3 regions of the Arthrobacter sp. P4_F10 genome follow, and region 1 is predicted to be linked to each of the others. Evidence: riboswitches for the same ligand, from Rfam matches in the RefSeq annotation. Region 1 holds a riboswitch; each other region holds the start of a gene.
What was found. Region 1 has a riboswitch for S-adenosylmethionine ahead of AC1DR1_RS12050 (bifunctional o-acetylhomoserine/o-acetylserine sulfhydrylase). Riboswitches for the same ligand answer to the same signal wherever they lie in the genome.
Positions count from the first base shown of each region.

Region 2: it holds a riboswitch for S-adenosylmethionine, as region 1 does, so the genes downstream of both, AC1DR1_RS14940 (DUF1737 domain-containing protein) here and AC1DR1_RS12050 (bifunctional o-acetylhomoserine/o-acetylserine sulfhydrylase) in region 1, are expected to answer to the same signal.
Region 3: it holds a riboswitch for S-adenosylmethionine, as region 1 does, so the genes downstream of both, AC1DR1_RS04190 (aminotransferase class V-fold PLP-dependent enzyme) here and AC1DR1_RS12050 (bifunctional o-acetylhomoserine/o-acetylserine sulfhydrylase) in region 1, are expected to answer to the same signal.

Region 1 covers NZ_JBFUJJ010000009.1:122,792-129,472, reverse strand. Annotated here, with positions in the region: gene AC1DR1_RS12060 (MFS transporter) at 1-1,181, opposite strand, end outside; gene metX (homoserine O-acetyltransferase MetX) at 1,348-2,487, opposite strand; SAM riboswitch class IV at 2,499-2,614, opposite strand; gene AC1DR1_RS12050 (bifunctional o-acetylhomoserine/o-acetylserine sulfhydrylase) at 2,730-4,046, opposite strand; SAM riboswitch class IV at 4,109-4,224, opposite strand; gene AC1DR1_RS12045 (VOC family protein) at 4,394-5,032, shown strand; gene AC1DR1_RS12040 (CPBP family intramembrane glutamic endopeptidase) at 5,130-5,897, opposite strand; gene AC1DR1_RS12035 (histidine phosphatase family protein) at 5,997-6,677, shown strand.
Region 2 covers NZ_JBFUJJ010000014.1:74,956-81,636, reverse strand. Annotated here, with positions in the region: gene cls (cardiolipin synthase) at 1-1,471, opposite strand, end outside; gene AC1DR1_RS14950 (aminodeoxychorismate lyase) at 1,565-2,533, shown strand; gene AC1DR1_RS14945 (ATP-grasp domain-containing protein) at 2,697-3,653, opposite strand; SAM riboswitch class IV at 4,007-4,120, shown strand; gene AC1DR1_RS14940 (DUF1737 domain-containing protein) at 4,133-4,462, shown strand; gene AC1DR1_RS14935 (rhodanese-like domain-containing protein) at 4,459-4,878, shown strand; gene AC1DR1_RS14930 (O-succinylhomoserine sulfhydrylase) at 4,878-6,086, shown strand; gene AC1DR1_RS14925 (DUF305 domain-containing protein) at 6,202-6,681, opposite strand, start outside.
Region 3 covers NZ_JBFUJJ010000002.1:277,168-283,848, reverse strand. Annotated here, with positions in the region: gene AC1DR1_RS04205 (metal-dependent transcriptional regulator) at 1-569, opposite strand, end outside; gene AC1DR1_RS04200 (Nramp family divalent metal transporter) at 586-1,872, opposite strand; gene AC1DR1_RS04195 (class I SAM-dependent methyltransferase) at 2,005-2,781, opposite strand; gene AC1DR1_RS04190 (aminotransferase class V-fold PLP-dependent enzyme) at 2,935-4,353, opposite strand; SAM riboswitch class IV at 4,388-4,501, opposite strand; gene AC1DR1_RS04185 (glutamyl-tRNA reductase) at 4,578-5,957, opposite strand; gene hisN (histidinol-phosphatase) at 6,061-6,681, opposite strand, start outside.

The DNA of each region.
Region 1 (6,681 bases):
GAACCGGCCACAATCGAGGTGACTTGGTAGCCCAGCGAGACACCGGAGTAGCGCATCCGGGTCGGGAACATTTCGGCCATGAGTGCCGGCTGGCCGGCGTACATGAGCGCGTGGAACAGCAGACCGATGGTGATCGCGGCCAAGATGACGAGGTCGTTCTTGGTGTCCATCATCGGGAAGGCGAAGAAGCCCCACGTGCCGCCGAGGACAGCGCCGGCCATGTAGACCGGTTTGCGGCCGACGTTGTCCGAGAGCTTGCCGACCATCGGGATCACGGCGAAGTGGACCAGGTGCGCAACGAGCAGCAGCAGCAGGATCCGCGAGGTGTCCGTCTGGACAATCACCTTCAGGTAGGTAATGGAGAAGGTGACCACAAGATAGTAGAGGATGTTCTCCGCGAAGCGCAGACCCATGGCGGTGAAGACGCCGCGCGGGTAGCGGCGGAAGACTTCGGCGACGCCGTAGCCCTTGTTCTCAACGGTGACCTCTTTGCGGGCCTCCAGGAAGATCGGGGCGTCCTGGACCTTAGTGCGGATGTAGTAGCCGACGATCACGATCACAGCAGAGAGCCAGAAGGCCACACGCCAGCCCCAGCTGAGGAACTCGGCGGAGGACAGCGTGGCGGACAGGGTGAACAGCACACCGGTGGCCAGCAGGTTGCCCATCGGAACCGCCGACTGCGGCCAGCTTGACCAGAATCCGCGGGACTTGCTCGGGCTGTGCTCGGCAACGAGGAGGACTGCGCCGCCCCACTCACCGCCGACGGCGAAGCCCTGGACGAAGCGCAGGAAGACCAGCAGGGCCGGGGCCCAGTAGCCGATCTGCTGGAAAGTCGGCAGGCAGCCCATCGCGAAGGTGGCAACGCCGACAAGGATGATGCTCAGCTGGAGCAGTTTCTTGCGGCCGAACTTGTCGCCGAAGTGGCCGAAGACGATGCCACCGATGGGGCGGGCAACAAAGCCGACCGCATAGGTGACGAACGCGGCAATGATGCCGTCCAATTCCGAACCGGTATTGGGAAAGAACAGCTTGCCGAAGACAAGGGTGGCGGCGGAGGCATAGAGGAAGAATTCATACCACTCAACCACCGTGCCGGCCATGGAGGCCGTGACTACCTTCTTCAGGCCGGACGATTTGACGTCCGTTTCTTCAGCGCGCCTCGCGGCGTTTTCCGTACTCATCGTGACTCCTTCGGTGTCTCCGTCGACACCCTGTGGACCATTGGGCTGAGGACGCCCGTGATGTAGGGCACATGGCGTCATTCCCCATGAGTATGGACGCTCCCGCCCTGAGCATCAACGGCCATTAGTGCAGAGCGCGTCTGCAAAAATGCACAACCGATGTGGTCTAGTGGCCGAAGAAGGCCTCCCGCAGCTGGGCGCTGAGCTGGCCGATTTCGGTCAGGAAGCCGTCGTGGCCGATCGGCGCTTCAATGATGTGCAGTTCCGGGCCGCCCGGCAAGGCCTCGGCCAGTTGACGGGACTGGGCCGGGAAATACAGGCGGTCCGAGTCCACGGCCGCCACCAGGAACTCTGCGGTGGCCGGAGCAAGGGCCTCCCCGAGGCTTCCGCGCCCCCGGCAGACATCGTGGCTCATGAGGGCTTCGGTGATGGCGATGTAGCTGTTCGCGTCAAAGCGCCGGACCAGTTTGCTGCCCTGGTGGTCCAGGTAGCTTTCCACCTGGAAGCGCCCGCGTCCGGCCAGCGACCCGGCTTCCAGGGTCGCCTCGGACTCCTGGGCGTTCCGGCCAAACCGGCCGTCCAGTTCGGCCGCCGAGCGGTAGGTGATGTGCGCGATGCGGCGGGCGAGGGCGAGACCTGCTTCGGGTTCCGGGCCGCCGTAGTAATTTCCGCCGTTGAAATGGGGGTCCTGGCGGATGGCCAGGGTCTGGGCCTGCGCGAAGGCAATCTGTTCGGCCGTGCTGCTGGCGCCGACGGAAATCACGGCGCAGCGCCGGACCCGGCCGGGGAACGTGACGGCCCATTCGAGTGCGCGCGCGCCGCCGAGTGAGCCGCCCAGCACGGCATACCAGGTGCCGATGCCCAGGGCGTCGGCCAGCCGCGCCTCGGCGGCGGCGGTGTCCCGCAGGGTGACGAGCGGGAACCGCGATCCCCAGGGGCGCCCGTCGGGGGCCGGGGTGGAGGGTCCCGTGGAACCGTGGCAGCCGCCCAGGATGTTGATTGAAACGACGAAGTACTTGTCCGTGTCCACGGGAGCCCCGGGTCCGGCGAGCTGTTCCCACCAGCCGGGTTCCTCGCTGTCGCCGCGGGTCACGTGCGTGTCGCCGGTCAGGGCGTGTTCTATGAGGACGGCGTTGGAGGCGTCCGCGTTCAGGGTCCCCCACGTCTCGTAGGCGAGGACCACATCCGGCAGCGGAATCCCTGATTCGAGCTGCAGGTCGCCGATCCGGACGTACTGGACGGTCCCGTCCGGGTTGCGGGATGGCTTGGTTTCGGGAGCACCCGTGCGGGTGACGGCAATCGTCATGTGAGGACCTATCTTCGCGCTTGCCTGCCGTCAGCTGACCGGCAGGCCAGGTCTTCACCCGGGGCACCCCGCCGCAAAAGGAGGGTTGCCGGCCAGCAAGCCGGGGCTGTCACTGGCACTCATGACCTGGTACGAGTCTACGAAACAGGGGGCGGAAATCACGAAGATTGTGACTTCCATGTGACAGCCCGGCGGCCGGCCGTCCCGTCGAGGGGACACCGGCCGTCGGCCGCCCTGCGTGCCTAGGCGCCCTTGGCCGCGCGGAATCCGGCGTCGAGGTCCGCGAGGATGTCGTCGATGTGTTCCAGGCCCACCGAAAGCCGCACCAGCCCCTGATTGACGCCGGCGATCGCCTGCTGCTCGGGCGAGAGCTGGCTGTGGGTGGTCGACGCCGGGTGGATCACCAGGGAACGGACATCGCCGATGTTCGCGACGTGCGAGTGCAGTTCGAGCGCATCGACGAACCGCTTGCCGGCCTCGGCTCCCCCGGCGATGTTGAACGCCACGACGGCGCCGGTCCCCTTGGGCCCGTACTTGCGGCCTCGCTCGTACCAGGGGCTGGACGGCAGCCCGGCGTAGGCGACCGATTCGACGTCGTCCCTTGCCTCCAGCCAGTGCGCCACCTTGGTGGCGTTGGCTACGTGGCGTTCGACGCGCAGGCTCAGCGTTTCGATGCCCTGGGCGATGAGGAAGGCGTTGAACGGGGACACGGCGGAGCCGAGGTCGCGCAGGAGCTGGACGCGGGCCTTGAGGATGTAGGAAAGGTTCGCGCCCAGCGCCCCCTCCGCACCGAGATCGCGGGCGTAGACCAGGCCGTTGTAGGTAGGGTCCGGGGTGTTGAAACCGGGGAACCGCTCCGGGTCCTTGCCGAAGTCGAAGTTGCCGGAGTCCACGATCACGCCGGCGATCGCGGCGCCATGGCCGCCGAGGTACTTGGTGGCGGAGTGGACCACGATGTCCGCGCCCCACTCGATGGGCCGGATCAGGTACGGGGTGGAGAGCGTGTTGTCGACGATCAGCGGCACCCCGGCCTCGTGCGCCACATCGGAGATGCCCTCGATGTCCAGGACGTCCTGGCGGGGGTTGGAGACCACTTCGCCGAAGAACAGCTTGGTGTTGGGCCGGACGGCGTCCCGCCACTGGTCCAGGTTGTCCGGGTCCTCCACGAAGGTCACGGAGATGCCGAATTTCTTCAGCGTGTGGGCGAGCAGGTTGTAGGTTCCGCCGTAGAGGCTGGGGCTGGCCACCACATGGTCCCCGGCCTCGGCGACGTTGAGGATCGCGAAGGTCTCCGCGGCCTGGCCGGAGCTGAGCAGCAGGGCCGCGAGGCCGCCTTCCAGGCTGGCCACGCGCTGCTCGACGGCGTCCTGGGTGGGGTTGCCGATCCGGGTGTAGATGGGGGCGAGTTCGGCGAGTGCGAAGCGGTTGGCGGCGCTTTCGGCGCTGGGGAACACGAACGACGTCGTCTGGTAGATGGGCAGGGACCGCGCACCGGTGGCGCTGTCCGGCTCCTGGCCGGCGTGGATCTGGCGGGTTTCGAAGGACCAGGCGTTGGACATTGATGCTCCTCAAAGGGACCGGGCACAGCACCGGCCAGGGCTTTGGGCCCGGACCGGCACAGGCGCCGCGCTTGCCCTCCGGCGGGCGCCGGACGGCCAGGTCCTCACCCGGGGCACCCCACCGCGATACGAGGGTTGCCGGCCAGCAAGCCGGGGCTGTGCGCTGGCACTCATGACCTGGCTTCAGTGTAGGAATGGCGGCGGAGCCCTGGAAGCTTTGTGACGAAGATGAAGACGGTTGCCGTGGCGGCGCCTCCCGGGACACCGAGCCTGCCGCCGTCGGACATCCCATGACGGTTAGGGGAACCTAAGCTGAGAGGTCCATCACAAAGTGCCAAGATGATGGCATGCGCATGGATCACGTCTCTTACGCCTGTGAACACGATGGCTTGGCAGCCACCACTGAACGTATTGCGTCTGCCCTCGGCGTTGAAGCCGTGAAGGGTGGAGTGCACCCCCGTTTCGGGACACGCAACATGATTATCCCGCTCGCGGGACACAAGTACCTGGAAGTCGTGGAGGTCCTGAACCACCCGGCATCGGACAAGGCCCCGTTCGGCCAGGCAGTCCGGGCACGCTCGGAAGCGGGCGGCGGCTGGATGGGCTGGTGCGTCGAGGTTGACGATCTCGCCCCGTTCGAGGAGCGGCTGGGCCGCGCGGCCGTCAACGGCAACCGGAAGTTTCCGGACGGCCGCGAACTGGTCTGGAAGCAGATCGGCATCCTGGGGCTCATCGCCGACCCCCAGGTGCCCTACATGCTCAAATGGGAGGGCGACCCGGAGCTGCACCCGTCCAACGCCTACGCGAGCGAAGTCAAGATGTCCGCACTGACCATTGCCGGTTCGGCAGCGCGCGTGACGGAATGGCTGGGCGAGCCGGTTGAAAAGCCGCTGGAAGACGTTGCCGTGAACTGGATCGCGCCGCACGGTACTCCGGGCATCCTCTCTGTCACCTTCGAGACCGCCTCCGGAGCGGTCACGATCTAACGCTCCACCTGCCCCACGCTTCGGCCGCCATCTCTTAGGTGCCAACGATGTCACCTAGGAGATGGCGGCCGAGATCATTTAAAGGCCGGCCAGGTACTCAGCCCAGGCCCACGGCCTTGCCGAACAGGCTGAATCCCACGAACGCCACGGTGTCCAGGATGGCGTGGGCGATCACGAGCGGCATCACCCGTTTGGTCCGCGTGTAGACCAGCGCGAAGACGACGCCCATTATCGCGTTGCCGATGAACGGCCCGAACCCCTGGTACAGGTGGTAGCTGCCGCGGAGCAGGGCGCTGGCGGCGATGGCCGCCGGCATGCCCCAGCCCAGTTTCCCGAGCCGGTCCAGCAGGTAGCCCACCACAATCACTTCCTCCACGATCCCGTGCCGGATCGCGGACAGGACCAGTACCGGCACCGTCCACCAGTACGGATCCAGCGCGCTGGGGATGATCGACGTCGTGATCCCCAGCGCCCGGCCGGCAGCGTAGAGTCCCAGGGACGGAATGCCGATGAGCGCGGCGAGCCCCAGCCCCTGCAGGAGGTCCTTGCCGGGCCGGGCGAAGTCGAAGCCGATCTTTCGGAACGCCGAGGTTCCGCGCTCTCCGGCCGGCCAGTGTTCGGTGAGGAAGTAGATCACCAGGGCCACCGGGACCAGCGCGAAGAAGATGTCCAGCATCTGGTAGGTGAGGTCGAAGTATTCGCGCGGGCTCTGCGAACGGTTCAGCGTGGACGTCCCTTGGGCCAGTGGCGCCGTGGTCATCTTGTCCAGCAACTGCACCAGGGAGTAGACCGCGGACTGCCCCAGCGACAGGCCCAGGACAATCAACATTTCGAACCGCAGCCGACGGCGGGAGGGAACCAACATGTTCCTATCTTGCCTGCAGTTGCCGATTGTTTGCTGGTGCCCGCGTGGTGCCGGCCGCGCCGGTGCCACCGGCTTTTGGGAGCCCTATGCTTGGGGATTATGAGTGCGCCCCGGAAAATCATCATGATCCGGCACGGCCAGTCTGCCGCCAATGCCGATACCTCGATCTACAACCGTGTTCCGGACTACCGGATCCCGTTGACACCCCTGGGCCTGGAGCAGGCCACCGCGGCCGGGGAGGAGGTCCGGCGCCAGCTGGGCGGCCGTCCGGTGTGCGTCTACGTCTCCCCGTACCTGCGCGCCTACCAGACCCTCGAGGCGCTCAACCTCGGTCCCCTCGTGGAGCGGGTGATCGAGGAACCGCGCCTGCGCGAACAGGACTGGGCCAACTTTCAGATCGCCGGCGACATCGAGGACCAGAAGGAGCTCCGCAACGCCTACGGGCACTTCTTCTACCGCTTCCGCGAGGGCGAGTCCGGTTCGGATGTATACGACAGGATTTCCTCCTTCATGGAAACCCTTCACCGGCACTGGTCGAAGCCCAGCTATGCCCCGAACGCGCTGTTCGTGACGCACGGGCTGACCATGCGGCTGTTCTGCATGCGCTGGTTCCACTGGTCGGTGGAATATTTCGAGTCCTTGAACAACCCGGAAAACGCCGAGGTCCGCACCCTGCTGCGCACCTCGCGCGGCAAGTACGAGCTCGACAAGCCGTTCACGCAGTGGGAGAAGAGGCGCGTGGACGAGACCGTCCTCGACGCTCCGCCCATGGTGTTCTAACCGG
Region 2 (6,681 bases), on a different contig from region 1:
GCAGGGTTGCGCTCAGCCTTGCCACATTGTCCACGTACTTGGCCTTCATGGGCCGTTTCATCCAGTCCTCCAGCAGGAGTTCGTGCGAAATGCTCCGGTATGTGTCCTCCACGGCGCGGATCCTCTGCACGATGTCCTCGCCGAGGAGCATCACGGAGACCTCGAGGTTCAACGAGAAGGAGCGCATGTCCATGTTGCTGGAGCCCAGCACGGCAACCTCGTCATCGATGGTGAAGTGCTTGGCGTGCAGCACGAACGGCGCCTTGTAGAGGTAGATCCGCACGCCTGCCTCGAGCAGGGCCTGGTAGTACGACTGCTGCGCGTGGTGGACCAGGAACTGGTCGCCCTTTTCCGAGACGAACAGTTCCACCTCGACGCCGCGCTGCGCCGCCGTGGTCACCGCGTAGAGCAGCGAGTCGTCCGGGACGAAATAGGGGCTGCAGAGCGAGATCCTGTGCTGCGCCGAATAAATGAGGGTGTTGAACAGCCGCAGGTTGTTCTCGGTGACAAAACCCGGGCCGCTGGGGACCACCTGCGCCGTGATGTTTCCGGCGTGGGGCTCGGGCCGGTGTTCCAGCTGCCCTTCAAGGGATTCGTCGGTTTCGCTGAGCCAGTCGGTCGCGAAGGCTACGTTCAGCGTGGTGACAATCGGCCCGCGCATGCAGGCCATGAGCTCCACCCATTCGCGGCCCACTTTGCGGTGCTTGGGGTTGTTGTAGGACGGCTCGATCAGGTTCTGGGATCCCGTGAAGGCGATCTCGCCGTCGATCACCATGATCTTGCGGTGGTTGCGGAGATCCGGCCGCCGCCACTGCCCCTGCAACGGGTTCAGCGGCAGCATGGGCCGCCAGCGGATCTTGCTGGCGTTGAGCCGGGCCTTGAGCTGCTTGTAGCCCTTGATGCGAAGGCTGCCGAGGTGGTCGAACAGGACGCGGACCTCGACGCCGCGCTCCGCCGCCTCTTCCATTGCGGTGAACAGATCGTCCGTGACGTGGTCGGTGCTCATGATGTAGAACTCGGCGTTGACGAAGGATTTGGCGCCGCGGACGGCCGCGGCCATCGCCTTGATGGAGTCGGGGTAGCCGGGCAGCAGCTCCACGCTGTTGCCGTCCACCATTGGCAGCGAGCCCAGCGTCTTGTTCAGTTCAGCGGCGGAGGCCACCCATTCGGGTCCGTCGTAGCGGCTTTCGACTTCTTCCAGGTCGGACGTCCCGGCCCGGATCCGGGTGTTGACAGCGTCCTGTTGGGCACGGCGCCGGCGGGAGAGCCGGAAGTTGCCAAACAGCAGGAACAGGGCCAGCCCAAGGATGGGCACAATGAAGATGCCCAGCAGCCACGCCATCGCTGTGGTGGGCCGCCGGTTCCCTGGGATGATGCCCAGGACCAGGACGCGGATGGCGAAGTCGATTACCGTCAGGATCAAAACCGCCCAGGACGGTAAAGTTTCCGCCAGCGGAAATGGCCACAGCACAGGCGAACCCCTAAAAGTACAAGCCCGCGGAACAGTTCCGGAACGGGCAACGAGCAAATCCTATCCCGGGACCACCGAGACTAAGCTGGAGCCATGATCTCTGCAGCCCCTGTTCCTGCGCCCGCGACCGTGCTGGTCTTCCTCGACCCGGCGTTCGACGGCGGCCGCGTTGCCGACGCGTCGCAGCCGCAACTGATGGCCACGGACCTGGGCGCCACCCGCGGCGACGGCGTTTTCGAATCCCTCCTGGCTGTGGGCGGCCGGCCCCGCAAGATCCAGGCGCACCTGACCCGGCTGGCCGGCTCTGCCCGGCTGCTGGAGCTGGACATCCCTGCCGAGGACGCGTGGCGGCGGGCAGTGGAAACCGTCCTCCGCGAGTTCCGGGGGAAGGATCCTGCCGCGGCTGCAACAGGCGGCGCGGACGAAGACGAGGTTGTGGTGAAGCTGCTCGTGACCCGCGGGCCGGAGGGCGCCGCCGCCCCCACGTGCTGGGTCCAGGCCTCCGCGCCCGCGGCCGCGGGCCGCCGGCAGCGCGAGACCGGAATCGACGTCATCCTGCTGGACCGTGGCTACGACAGCGAAGTCGGCGAGCGCGCCCCCTGGCTGCTGCTCGGCGCCAAGACCCTCTCCTACGCCGTGAACATGGCGGCGCTGCGCTACGCCCACCGGCACGGCGCCGACGACGTCATCTTCACGTCCGCGGACGGCCGGGTCCTGGAGGGACCGACGTCGACCGTTCTGCTGGCCCACCTGGAAACCGCGGACGACGGCGCCGGTGGCGTCCGCACAACCCGGCGGCTCATCACCCCGCAGCTGGACAGCGGCATTCTGCCGGGGACTTCGCAGGGCGCCCTGTTCACCGCCGCCAAGGCCGCCGGCTGGGAGCTGGGCTACGGCCCGCTGGAGCCGAAGGACCTGCTGGATGCCGACGCGGTCTGGCTGATCTCCAGCATCCGGCTCCTGGCCCCGGTGAACCACATCGACGGCCAGGAAATCGGCACCCCGGAACTGCGACGCCAGCTCACGGCCGAACTCAACGCACTGTTCGCCACCATCGAATAGTGCGGCCAGGCCGGTGCTGCACGGCAGGCGCCGCTGATACTCACCGGTTTTGCGGCCAGGGACCACGGTAACGACGGCGGTTTGTGGGAACACGCCGTCCTCCGGCCTCAAAGGTGGGGAGACTCAGCGACTGCGTGAGCACACCGTTCTGCCGGGCCGCGCTTCACCCCAGGGCGTCCGCGGGAACCGCCGGGCACCGCCGGAACGAGACCGGGTTGAACGCCGGGAGCATGAAGGTGGCCAGCACGGCGTCGAGCATTTCCGGGGCCCAGGTGCTGTTCTCCCCCAGGGTCGCGCAGACGCCCAGTACCACGGGGGTTCCGTCCGCGCGGCGGCGGATCCGGACCTGGACCGGCCCGGTCAGCCCGAGCGTGCGGACGGCGGCCAGGCCCAGCTTCCGCACGTCCCCGGCCTGGCTCGCCGGCACCCTGCGGCTGACTTCGTCGCTGCCGGCGTGTCCATACGGGGTCCTGGTCTTCTCGAGGACCACCGCCACCGGCGCCATCGCGTTGCGTGCCGGAGTGCCGAACACCAGGCACACGTAGTCGGCGCCCGGGATAAACTCCTGGACAAGTTGCCCCGCCGGCATGTTCTTCCAGCTAACCGAGGCCGTTCCGGCCAGCACGTGGACACCATGGGAGCCTTTGAAGACCCGCGGCTTGACCACCACGGGGCCGGTGAGGGAGGCGAGGGATGCCGGCGCGGCGGCGAGGTCGCCCGGAACCGCGAACTGGGGCACCGGAATCCCGGCTGCCTGCAACGCCCAGGTGGTGAACAGCTGGTCGTTGGCGAGGGCCACCGCGGCGGGGTCGCCCACGATGATCCGCACGTCCTGGGCGAATCCGGCACGGGCCGCGGCCAGGACCGGAAGTTCCACAGTCAGGGTCGGAATGATGACGTTGATGGCTTCACGGTCCACCAGCCGGCGCAGGTCCAGGATCATGTCCGGGTCCGTCGCCGGCAGGAGCCTGACCGCGGCCGCGGCGGCGGCATCCTCCGCCTGGCGGGAGTCGGCGCGGGCGTCGGAGCCGAGATACGGGAGTCCGCGGGCTTCGAGCTGGGCCGCGACGGTCCGGCCGGCGGCGCTTGCTATCCCGGTAACCAGTATGCGCGGGCCCACAATTGCTCCATTCCGCCGTCACCGGCCGGGCCATGGCTGTGGCTCCGACGGTTCCGGGCACTGATTCACAGACAACTTGACAGACAACTTGTTTTGATGGACAGACGGCTCGATTCACGGACAGCCCGGTTAACCTGAGAATCCGGCCGACACGTCGGCCATGCCCTCCAGTAGACGGCGAATCGTCCGCGCACACACGAGTGGGCTGTACCCGAAATTGGAGCCCGCCACTACTCGGCCGGGCCCCGCCCCACGCTGGGCCCGGCCGGCGCCAGCGCCTGGGCGTGGCCCGGTTACGGAACATGACGACGACGGCGGTGCGGGCCGGCGTCGTAGGTGTTACGTTTTTGGGGAGTAATGAGAACCGGTGCCAAGCCCTGACTGGCCGGTCGGCAACCCTCCTTTTCGCGGCGGGGTGCCTCAGGTGAATACTCGGCAATCGAGAATTCGAGCTGCAAGCGTGAAAGAGGAGATCCGTCGTGCCCCCCACGTCAACACCCGCCGTACCCGAAATACTCAGCACCACAGCACGCAGTGCACCACCTGCCGGCGAGGAAAGACTGGCCTACCGGCTGTTCACCGGCACGGATGACCGCGCCTTTTGTGAGCGCGTGTCCGCCGCCCTGGCCGAGGGCTATGTCCTGCACGGAAGCCCCGCCGCCACCTTCAACGGCAGCACCGTGATCGTGGCGCAGGCGCTGGTCCTGCCGGCCGCGATTGCGAGCGCGGACGCCGCCGTGGCCAATGCAGTCGATGAGCTCGATGCCGACGAGATTGACGCTGTTGGGGCATTCGAGGGCCACGCATGAGCTACGCCGGAGACCTCAGCCCCCATGAGGCGTGGGCCAAGCTGGAGGCGGGAGCCCTCCTGGTGGATGTCCGGACCGAGGGCGAATGGGCCCACATCGGCATCCCGGACACGACGTCCGCGGGCGGAAGGCGGAACGATCCGCTTTTCATCCAGTGGAACCTCGCCGGCGGCGTACCGAACCCGCACTTCGTGGAACAGCTAAGGCGAGAGGCACCGGAGGACTCCGCCGTCGAACTGGTGTTCCTTTGCCGCTCCGGTGTCCGCTCGATCGCCGCCGCGACGGCCGCGACGGCCGCCGGTTACACCTCGTACAACGTTCTTGAGGGCTTCGAAGGCGAGACCGACCGTTTTGGCGACCGCACCGTCAACGGCTGGAAGAACCGCGGCCTGCCCACCAACCTTGGAAAGATCTGATGACTTTCAATCCCGACGCCGCCGGCTGGGCCGCCGACACCCAGGCTGTCCGCGGCGGCCTTGACCGCACCGGCTTCCAGGAAACCACCGAGCCGATCTTCCTCAACTCCGGATTCGTCTACGAGTCCGCGGCCGCCGCCGAGCGTGCCTTCACCGGGGAAGACGAGCGCTTCGTCTACTCCCGCTACGGCAATCCGTCCGTCGCCACCTTCCAGGAGCGGCTCCGGCTGCTCGAGGGAACCGAGGCGTGTTTTGCGACGGCGTCCGGCATGTCCGCCGTCTTCACCGCGCTGGGCGCGCTGTTGGCTGCCGGCGACCGCGTAGTCGCAGCCCGCTCGCTGTTCGGCTCGTGCTTTGTGATCCTCAACGAGATCCTGCCGCGCTGGGGTGTCGAGACGGTCTTCGTGGACGGCCCGGACCTGGAACAATGGCGCTCTGCCCTGTCCGAGCCGGCCACGGCGGTATTCTTCGAGTCGCCCTCGAACCCCATGCAGGAAATCGTGGACATCGCCGCCGTGAGCGAACTGGCGCATGCGGCCGGCGCCACGGTGGTGGTCGACAACGTCTTCGCCACCCCGCTGCTGCAGCGCTGCGGAGAGCTCGGCGCGGACGTGGTGGTCTACTCCGGCACCAAGCACATCGACGGGCAGGGCCGCGTGCTCGGCGGGGCGATCCTGGGCACCAAGGAATTCATCGACGGGCCCGTCAAGCAGCTCATGCGGCACACCGGTCCGGCACTCTCGGCCTTCAATGCCTGGGTGCTCACCAAGGGCCTGGAGACCATGGCCCTGCGCGTCAACCATTCCTCGGCCTCCGCCCTGCGGCTGGCCGAATGGCTCGAGGGACAGCCTGCGGTCAGCTGGGTCAAGTACCCGCTGCTGCCGTCCCACCCGCAGTACCCACTCGCCGTGAAGCAGATGAAGGCCGGCGGGACAGTGCTCACGCTGGAGCTTTCGCCCTCGCCGGGACGCACCGCGAAGCAGGCCGCCTTCGCCCTGCTGGACGCGCTGCGGATCATCGACATCTCCAACAACCTGGGTGATGCCAAGACGCTCATCACGCATCCTGCGACTACGACGCACCGCGCGATGGGCCCGGAAGGCCGTGCGGCGATCGGGCTCAGCGACGGCGTGGTCCGGCTTTCGGTGGGCCTGGAGGACGTGGAGGACCTGATCCGCGACCTCGGCCAGGCGCTCAAGCAGGTCTAGCGCTCAAGCAGGTCTAGCGCTCAAGCAGGTCTGGGCCAACGCAGGTCTGGGCCAACGCGGGCGGGGTGGCCGGGAAGGCCCCGGTCCGAAAACCGGACCGGGGCCGGGACGCAGGCTAGAGGTTTGCCAGCAGGGCCTTCATTTCCTGGATTTCAGCTTCCTGGGAGGTCACGATTGCCTTGCTGAGGATGAGGGCTTCCGGGTTCTTGCCTTGGCTGCTTTCAGTCTTGGCCATCATCACCGCGCCCTCATGGTGGGCGATCATCCGGGTCAGGAACAGCTTGGCCGCATCGGTTCCCTGGGCGGCGTCGAGCTTGGTGAGATCGTCACCGCCCATCATTGCGTCGCCCATGCTGTGGCCGCCGGCCATCTGGGTGGGTTCGTTCCAGGTCTTGAGCCAGACCGTCATCTTTTCGATTTCGGGTGCCTGTGCAGCCTTGATCTTCGTGGCGAGTGCGGTGATCCGGGCGTCCATGCCCTGCTTCTTGAGCATCATGTCGCTCATTTCCACGGCCTGGGCGTGGTGCGGGATCATCTCCTGGGTGAACATGGTGTCTGCCGCGTTGTGGTCCGAGGCGGCGGGGGCCGGGCTGGA
Region 3 (6,681 bases), on a different contig from region 1:
CCCACCACCTCCACTTCGGCGTCGAGATCGATGTCCTCGGCGGCGAGGTAGCGCAGGAGCTCCGGGTTCTCGTCGCTGATCCGCGTGATCCGGCCGGTATGGCCGTCGTCGAGTTCGCTCAGCCGGTGGGCGGCGGGCACCAGCACGGAGCCGTCCGCGGCGGGGATGGGATCGCCGTGCGGGTCCCGTGTCGGGTTTCCCAGCTTGGCGGCCATCCGTTCAATGAAGGTGTCGGAGACGGCGTGCTCAAGGAGCTCTGCTTCGTCGTGGACCTCGTCCCAGCGGTACCCGAGCTCCCGGACGAGGAAAGTCTCGATCAGCCGGTGCCGCCGGACCATGGACAGGGCGAGCCGGACGCCGTCGCTGGTCAGCGTGACGGCGCTGTAGGGCTTGTGGTCTACGAGGCCCTGGTCCTTGAGCTTGCGGACCATTTCCGAAACCGAGGAGTTGGCGACGCCAAGGCGTTGCGCCAGCTGCGTGGAGGTGATCGGCTTCCGCTGCCACTCGGTGAACGAATAGATGACCTTGACGTAGTCCTCGATCGAGGAGGAGGGCGTACTGGTCTTCACAGACCTAAGCCTACCTTCAGCTGCCTCCGGAGAAAGTGAGCCACAGCAGGACCAGGTTAAGTGCCACGACGAGCACCACGCTGATGATGGCGGCGACTCGGAGGGCCGGGCCGTCGGCAAACCGGCCCATCAGGGTCTTATTGCTGGTCAGCACCACCAGCGGGACCAGGACAAAGGGAATCCCGAAGCTGAGGACCACCTGGCTCAACACGAGTGCCCAGGTGGGGTCGAAGCCGACTGCCAGCAGCACAACGGCCGGAATCAGGGTCACCACGCGGCGGGCCATGACAGGGATCCGGATCTTGAGCAGACCCTGCATGATGGTTCCGCCGGCATAGCAGCCCACCGACGTCGATGCCAGGCCGGACGCGAGCAGCCCGACTGCGAAGATCACGCCGACGATGGGCCCGAGGTTGGCGGTGATGGCGGCGTGCGCGCCCTCGATTGTGTCCGTGCCCTCTTCGCCGCCGAGGGTGGAGGCGGCAAGGAGCAGCATGCCGATGTTGACCAGGCCGGCGATGGCCAGCGCGGCCACGACGTCGAACCGGGTAGCCCGGACCAGGCGCGCGACGGCCGCCGGGGGAACATGCTGGTGTTCGTCTGGCCGGTGCCGGTCCCGGGACAGGGCCGAGTGGACGTAGATGGCGTGCGGCATGACGGTGGCGCCTAGCATGCTGGCGGCCAGCAGCACCGTGTCCGGGCCCTGGAAGCCGGGCACGAGCCCGGCCAGGGCCGCCCCCGGATCCGGCGGGCTGATGAACAGCCCGGCGAGGAAGCCGATGGTGATGATGCCGAGCAGGAACATGATGATGAATTCGAAGGGCCGCTGTTTCTGCCGGGCCTGCACCGCGAGCAGGAGCATCGACACCGCGCCGACAATCACGGCGCCGAGGGGGAGTGGGAGTCCGAAAAGCAAGTACAGGGCGATTGCCCCGCCCACTACCTCTGCGAGGTCGGTGGCGGCGGCCACGACTTCGGCCTGCAGCCAGAAGGCGCGCCGCCAGAAGGGCTTGAGCCGCTCGCCGAGAATCTCCGGGAGGCTCTTGCCCGTGACGATCCCGAGCTTGGCGGACTGGTACTGGACCAGGACTGCCATGATGTTGGCGGCCACGAGGACCCACACAAGCAGGTAGCCGTATTGGGCGCCGGCGGTCAGGTTGGCGGCCACGTTTCCGGGGTCCACGTACGCGATTGACGCCACGAACGCTGGCCCCAACAGGCCGATCAGCGCCCTGCGGGCACCCGGATGCTTGTAGGTCTGTGCGCCCTGGGGCGGTTGCTCGTGGCCCTTTACATCCAGCACTGCCGCTCCTGTGATTTGGCGCGTCCACGTTGACGCGATGATTGGCTGGCCGGAATAGCAGCCAGTGTCAAAGTTTTGTGCGACTACAAGTAATTATTAGGTATACCGAAACGATAAGCCCCGGCGATGGCCTCACGCAATCCGGAAGGCCCGCCACGTCTGGGTCAGGTAAGGCAACCGGAGCACGTCGCCGGGGGCGTGGCCCAGGTGCTCGTGCAGGTACCAGTCGAGGTTGGCCATGACTTTGGCCCGGGTGGACTCCGATGCCGCGAGGTAGTAGCTGCGGGACTTGGTCAGCTCCTGGATGTCCTCCGTGGTGACGGAATCCTCCCACCGGGTCAGGTGGCTCTCCACTCCGGTGAACTCGGGGCCCACCGGCGGGCGGAAGTGTGGCTTGAGGACGTCCCCGGCGTGCATGATGCGTGAGAGCCGGTGCACCCAGGGCACAGCGGTGTCCAGTTGGTTCCAGATCAGGCCCAGCACGCCGTGCGGCCGCAGGATCCGGGCAATCTCGGCGCTGGCCAGGCGAGGGTCGCACCAGTGCCATGCCTGGGCGACCGTGACGAGATCGAACGTCTCTGGCTCCAGGCCCGTCTTCTCGGCACTGCTCTCGATGGCGGTGACACCGGGCAGGGTCCGGCGCAACTGCTCGAGCATGTCCGCTGAGGGGTCAACAGCCACCGTGCGCAGTCCACGTTCTGCCAGAAGCGCCGTGAACTTTCCGGTGCCGGCGCCAATGTCCGCGGCGTCCTTGGCCCCCGCCGGAATCAGCCAGTCGGCCGACTCCTGCGGATAGCTAGGGCGGACGCGTTCATAGTGCTCCCCGCCGTCCTGGAAGCTTTGTCCGAGTTCCTGGCGACGTTCACTGTGCAGTTTGGGGCCACTGTGCAGTTTGGAACCACTGTGCAGTTTGGAGCTACTGTGCAGTTGGGGTCCGCCGCTTGCCACGTGCGATCTCCTTCGGGAAGGTCCTGCTGGTTTCAGATACCTTTCGAATTTACCGCACCGGCGCTGGGGTCCTGATCCTGCCTCGGGTTAGTACGCCTGCTTAGTCCGCCGTGCCTAGTCCTCCGTGCACGGCGCGGCACCAGCGGTGCCCGGGGTGTTCGGCGCCCAGTGAGGGTAGCTGCGGGTATCGTTGGCCGGCACCCAGCGGCCGGCGTCCACCACGTAGTCCCAGCCGAGTCCCGTTTGCCGCAGCTGCTGCAGGCCGGCCAACAGGCGCTCGGCGTCCTCCAGCCGTGAGCCGAGGCCGAAGCTGGCGCGCAGGGAGCCTGCAGGCAGGCCGAGCCGCTTGAGCAGCGGGTGGGCGCAGAAGCGGCCGTCGCGCAGGCCAATGCCGTGTTCGGCCGACAGGTAGGCGGCCACCAGCCCGGCGTCGTAGCCTTCCACCGAAAAGTTCACGACGCCGATGGTGCCGGTGCCCGGCAGATCGACTCCGGGGGAAGAAGCGGGAGTCGAATCGGCAAAGATCCGGTGAACGGTCACGCCGTCAATGCCGTGCAGACCCTCGACGAGGAAGGACCGGATGGCGTCCTCGTGGGCCTGCCACTGCTCCGGGTCCAGGGCCGCGATCACTTGGGTGGCGCGGGCCAGGGCGGCCGCGCCGAGGACGTTCGGCGAGCCGCCCTCGTGCCGGGCGGGTCCGGTGGTCCAGCTGACGGAGTCGAGCCGGGCGTCCCGGACCGCGCCGCCGCCGGCCAGGTGCGGGGTGCCGGCGTCGAGCCAGTCCGTCCGCCCCACCAGCACGCCGGCGCCGAACGGGGCGTAAAGCTTGTGCCCCGAGAAGGCGAGGTAGTCGACGTCGTCCGCGGCGATGTCGATCCGCCGGTGCGGGGCCAGCTGCGCGGCGTCGACGACGATCCTGGCGCCGTACTCGTGCGCCAGTGTGGCAAGAGTCCGGATCGGCAGGATCTCCCCGGTGACATTGGAAGCGCCGGTGACGGCCAGCAGACTCACGCCGCCGCGGGCGAGCTCGTCCCGCAGGCGGTCCACAGTGGCCGCGAGGGTGGGGGCGGCCACGACGCTGCGGTGCGGGACGTTCTGCCAGGGCAGGAGGTTGGCGTGGTGCTCGATGTCGAGGTAGAGGACCTCGCCCACCGGCCGTCCGTCGCGGAGCGGCAGGCAGCCGGCCAGCAGGTTCAGGGAATCGGTGGTGTTGCGGGTGAAGATTACCGAATCATCCGGCCGGCCGCCCACGAAGTCCCGCACGATGTCCCGGGCGTTCTCGTAGACGGACGTGCTGATCTGCGAAGCGTAGCCGGCGCCGCGGTGCACGCTCGCGTAGTACGGCAGGATTTCGTTCAGGTAGGCCGAGACGACGGACAGTGCCGGGGCGGAGGCGCCGTAGTCGAGGTTGGCGTAGCGGGCGTGGCCGCCGGTGATCAGCGGGGCCTGGATTTCGGCGCCGGTGACGGCGGCCAGCGGGCGGGCCGCAGCGGCGTGGAATTCGGGGGCTGCGGGAAAAATGGCAGTTGTCATGGGACCTCACTCGACCAGGACCCCACATCATGGGAATCCGCGCTTGCCGGGTCCGTTCCGGACCGGCCAGGTCGTCACCCGGGGCACCCCACCGCGTCTGGAGGGTTGCCGGCCAGCAAACCGGGGTTTAGCGCTGGCACTCGTGACCTGCATCGAGCGTAGGACATCCGCGCAGCCGGGGAAAAGACGGCCAGCGATTGTGAAGCGGATTATTACGGACACGGCTACGAAGCCGCCGGCGCGGCCGGGACACCTTCCAAGGCAAGATTGTATGCCCCGGGGTTCCGGGCGCCGGTGAGCTGAATGCTGAGGCCGAACAGGGCTTCCAGCGCGGCAGCGTACTCATACTGGCGGCCGTCCGAGGCCAATTCCCGGGCGCGGACCGTTGGGATGTGAAGCAGTCGGCGGACAATTCGACGCATCGCGAGGTTCACATCCTCAGCCTGGGCGCCGCACCCGTATTCCTTCATGACGCGCGCCATTTCAGCCTCGAGGACCTGGTGGACGTGGCCGCGCAGGGCCACAATGGCGGCGTCGACTACGCGCAGTCCTTCTTGTTTTTCGAAGCGAAGCGCCGCTTGCCGGACCAGGACGCCGGCGAGGCGGAGCGCCTCGGCGTCCGCCGGGGGAGCCGCGAAACGCACTGAATCCAGGGTGATCAGTTCAACGCCCGGCAGATCCGCCACCCGGGGGTCGAAGTCATGGCTGGGTGCGAGATCGATGACAATGAGGGCACGGCCTGTGTCATCCCTCCAACCGGCCAGTTGGGCGGCACCTATGCGGGTCTCCGTGCCGCTGCAGCCAATGATGATGTCTGCCCGGGCAACAGCGGCAGGCAGCTCCCGTGCCGTCAGCGCCGTACCGCCCCTGCTCGCCACAAACGCCTCCGCGCGGCCGGATTGGGAGAAGACGGAAATGGTGGGGCATCGACTGTTCCTGAGGATTTCCGCGACGCAAACGGCATAGGAACCGGTGCCGAAGAGGACGACGGACGCATCAGCCAGGGATGGGTGCGCTGCTCCGGCGGCCGCCAGTTCAAGGGCCACATAGGCTATGGACCTGCTGGCGCTGCTGAGCGCGGTCCGCGCCCCCACCTCCTTGCCCGTGCGGGACGCCTCCTGAAACAGCCGGACTAAAAGCCCGCTCGCGGTGCCTGCTGCCTGTGCTGCAGCGAGCGCGCGGCGGACCTGGCCGGCGACTTGACGCTCACCGACCACGACGGAGTCCAGGCCGGCCGCAACGCCGAAGAGATGCTCCGCGGCCGACGCTCCAGAGGAGTGCTCGAACAGGGACGCGAGCTGGGCCACAGGGAGGCGCGTGCAGAGGCGGACAGAGCCCAGGGCCTCGGAGCAGACGGCATCTATATGCTCCCTGGACGCCACCTCGCCGTAGATTTCCAAGCGGCTGCATGTGGACACGACCACGGACCCGGACACGGCGGAACTGCAGGCGAGCAGATTCTGGCCCAGCTCCGAGGAAACGGCCTGGAGCCGGGTGGCCGACTCAATGTCCAGGTCCCGGTACTTCGCCACGAGAACCAGCAGAACCGGTCCGACGTCGGGGTCGAAGGTTTCGGGATCCGCGGCGTGAACCGATCCAGACATGGCCGCCCTCCTGCCACTCGATGCCCACTCCACGCCGTGACCGGCAGCGAAGGTTGGGGACAGCGTCGTACAGGGGCCCTTGGGAATCCTTGAGGGGTGGGGCCTAGAGGAGGTCGTCGAGTCCGGGGTTGAGCCGCTTGAGGACTTCCGAGTGGAGGATCGAATTGGTGGCGAGGGCGTTGCCGCCGAAGGGGCCGTCCTCGCCCTCGAGCGAGGTGAAGCGGCCGCCGGCCTCGGTCACGATCGGCACCAGCGCGGCCATGTCGTAGAGGTTCAGCTCGGGTTCGCAGGCGATGTCCACAGCCCCCTCGGCCACGAGGCAGTACGACCAGAAGTCACCGTAGGCGCGGGTACGCCACACTTCCTCGGTGAGGCCCAGGAACTCGTCCAGGTTCCCGCGTTCCTTCCAGCCGCCAAGGCTGGAGTAGGACAGCGAGGCGTCCTCGAGCTTGGAGACGTTGGATACTTTCAGCCGTGTGGCGGCGGCGAGCGAGCGGCCCGTGTAGGCGCCCGCACCCTTGGCGGCCCACCAGCGCTTGCCCAGTGCCGGTGCGCTGACGACGCCGACCACCGGCTCGCCCTCATCGACGAGGGCGATCAGGGTGGCCCAGACCGGGACGCCGCGGACAAAGTTCTTGGTGCCATCGATCGGGTCAATGATCCAGCGGCGGGAGCCGTGGCCCGAGCTGCCGAATTCTTCGCCCAGGACCGCGTCGCGCGGACG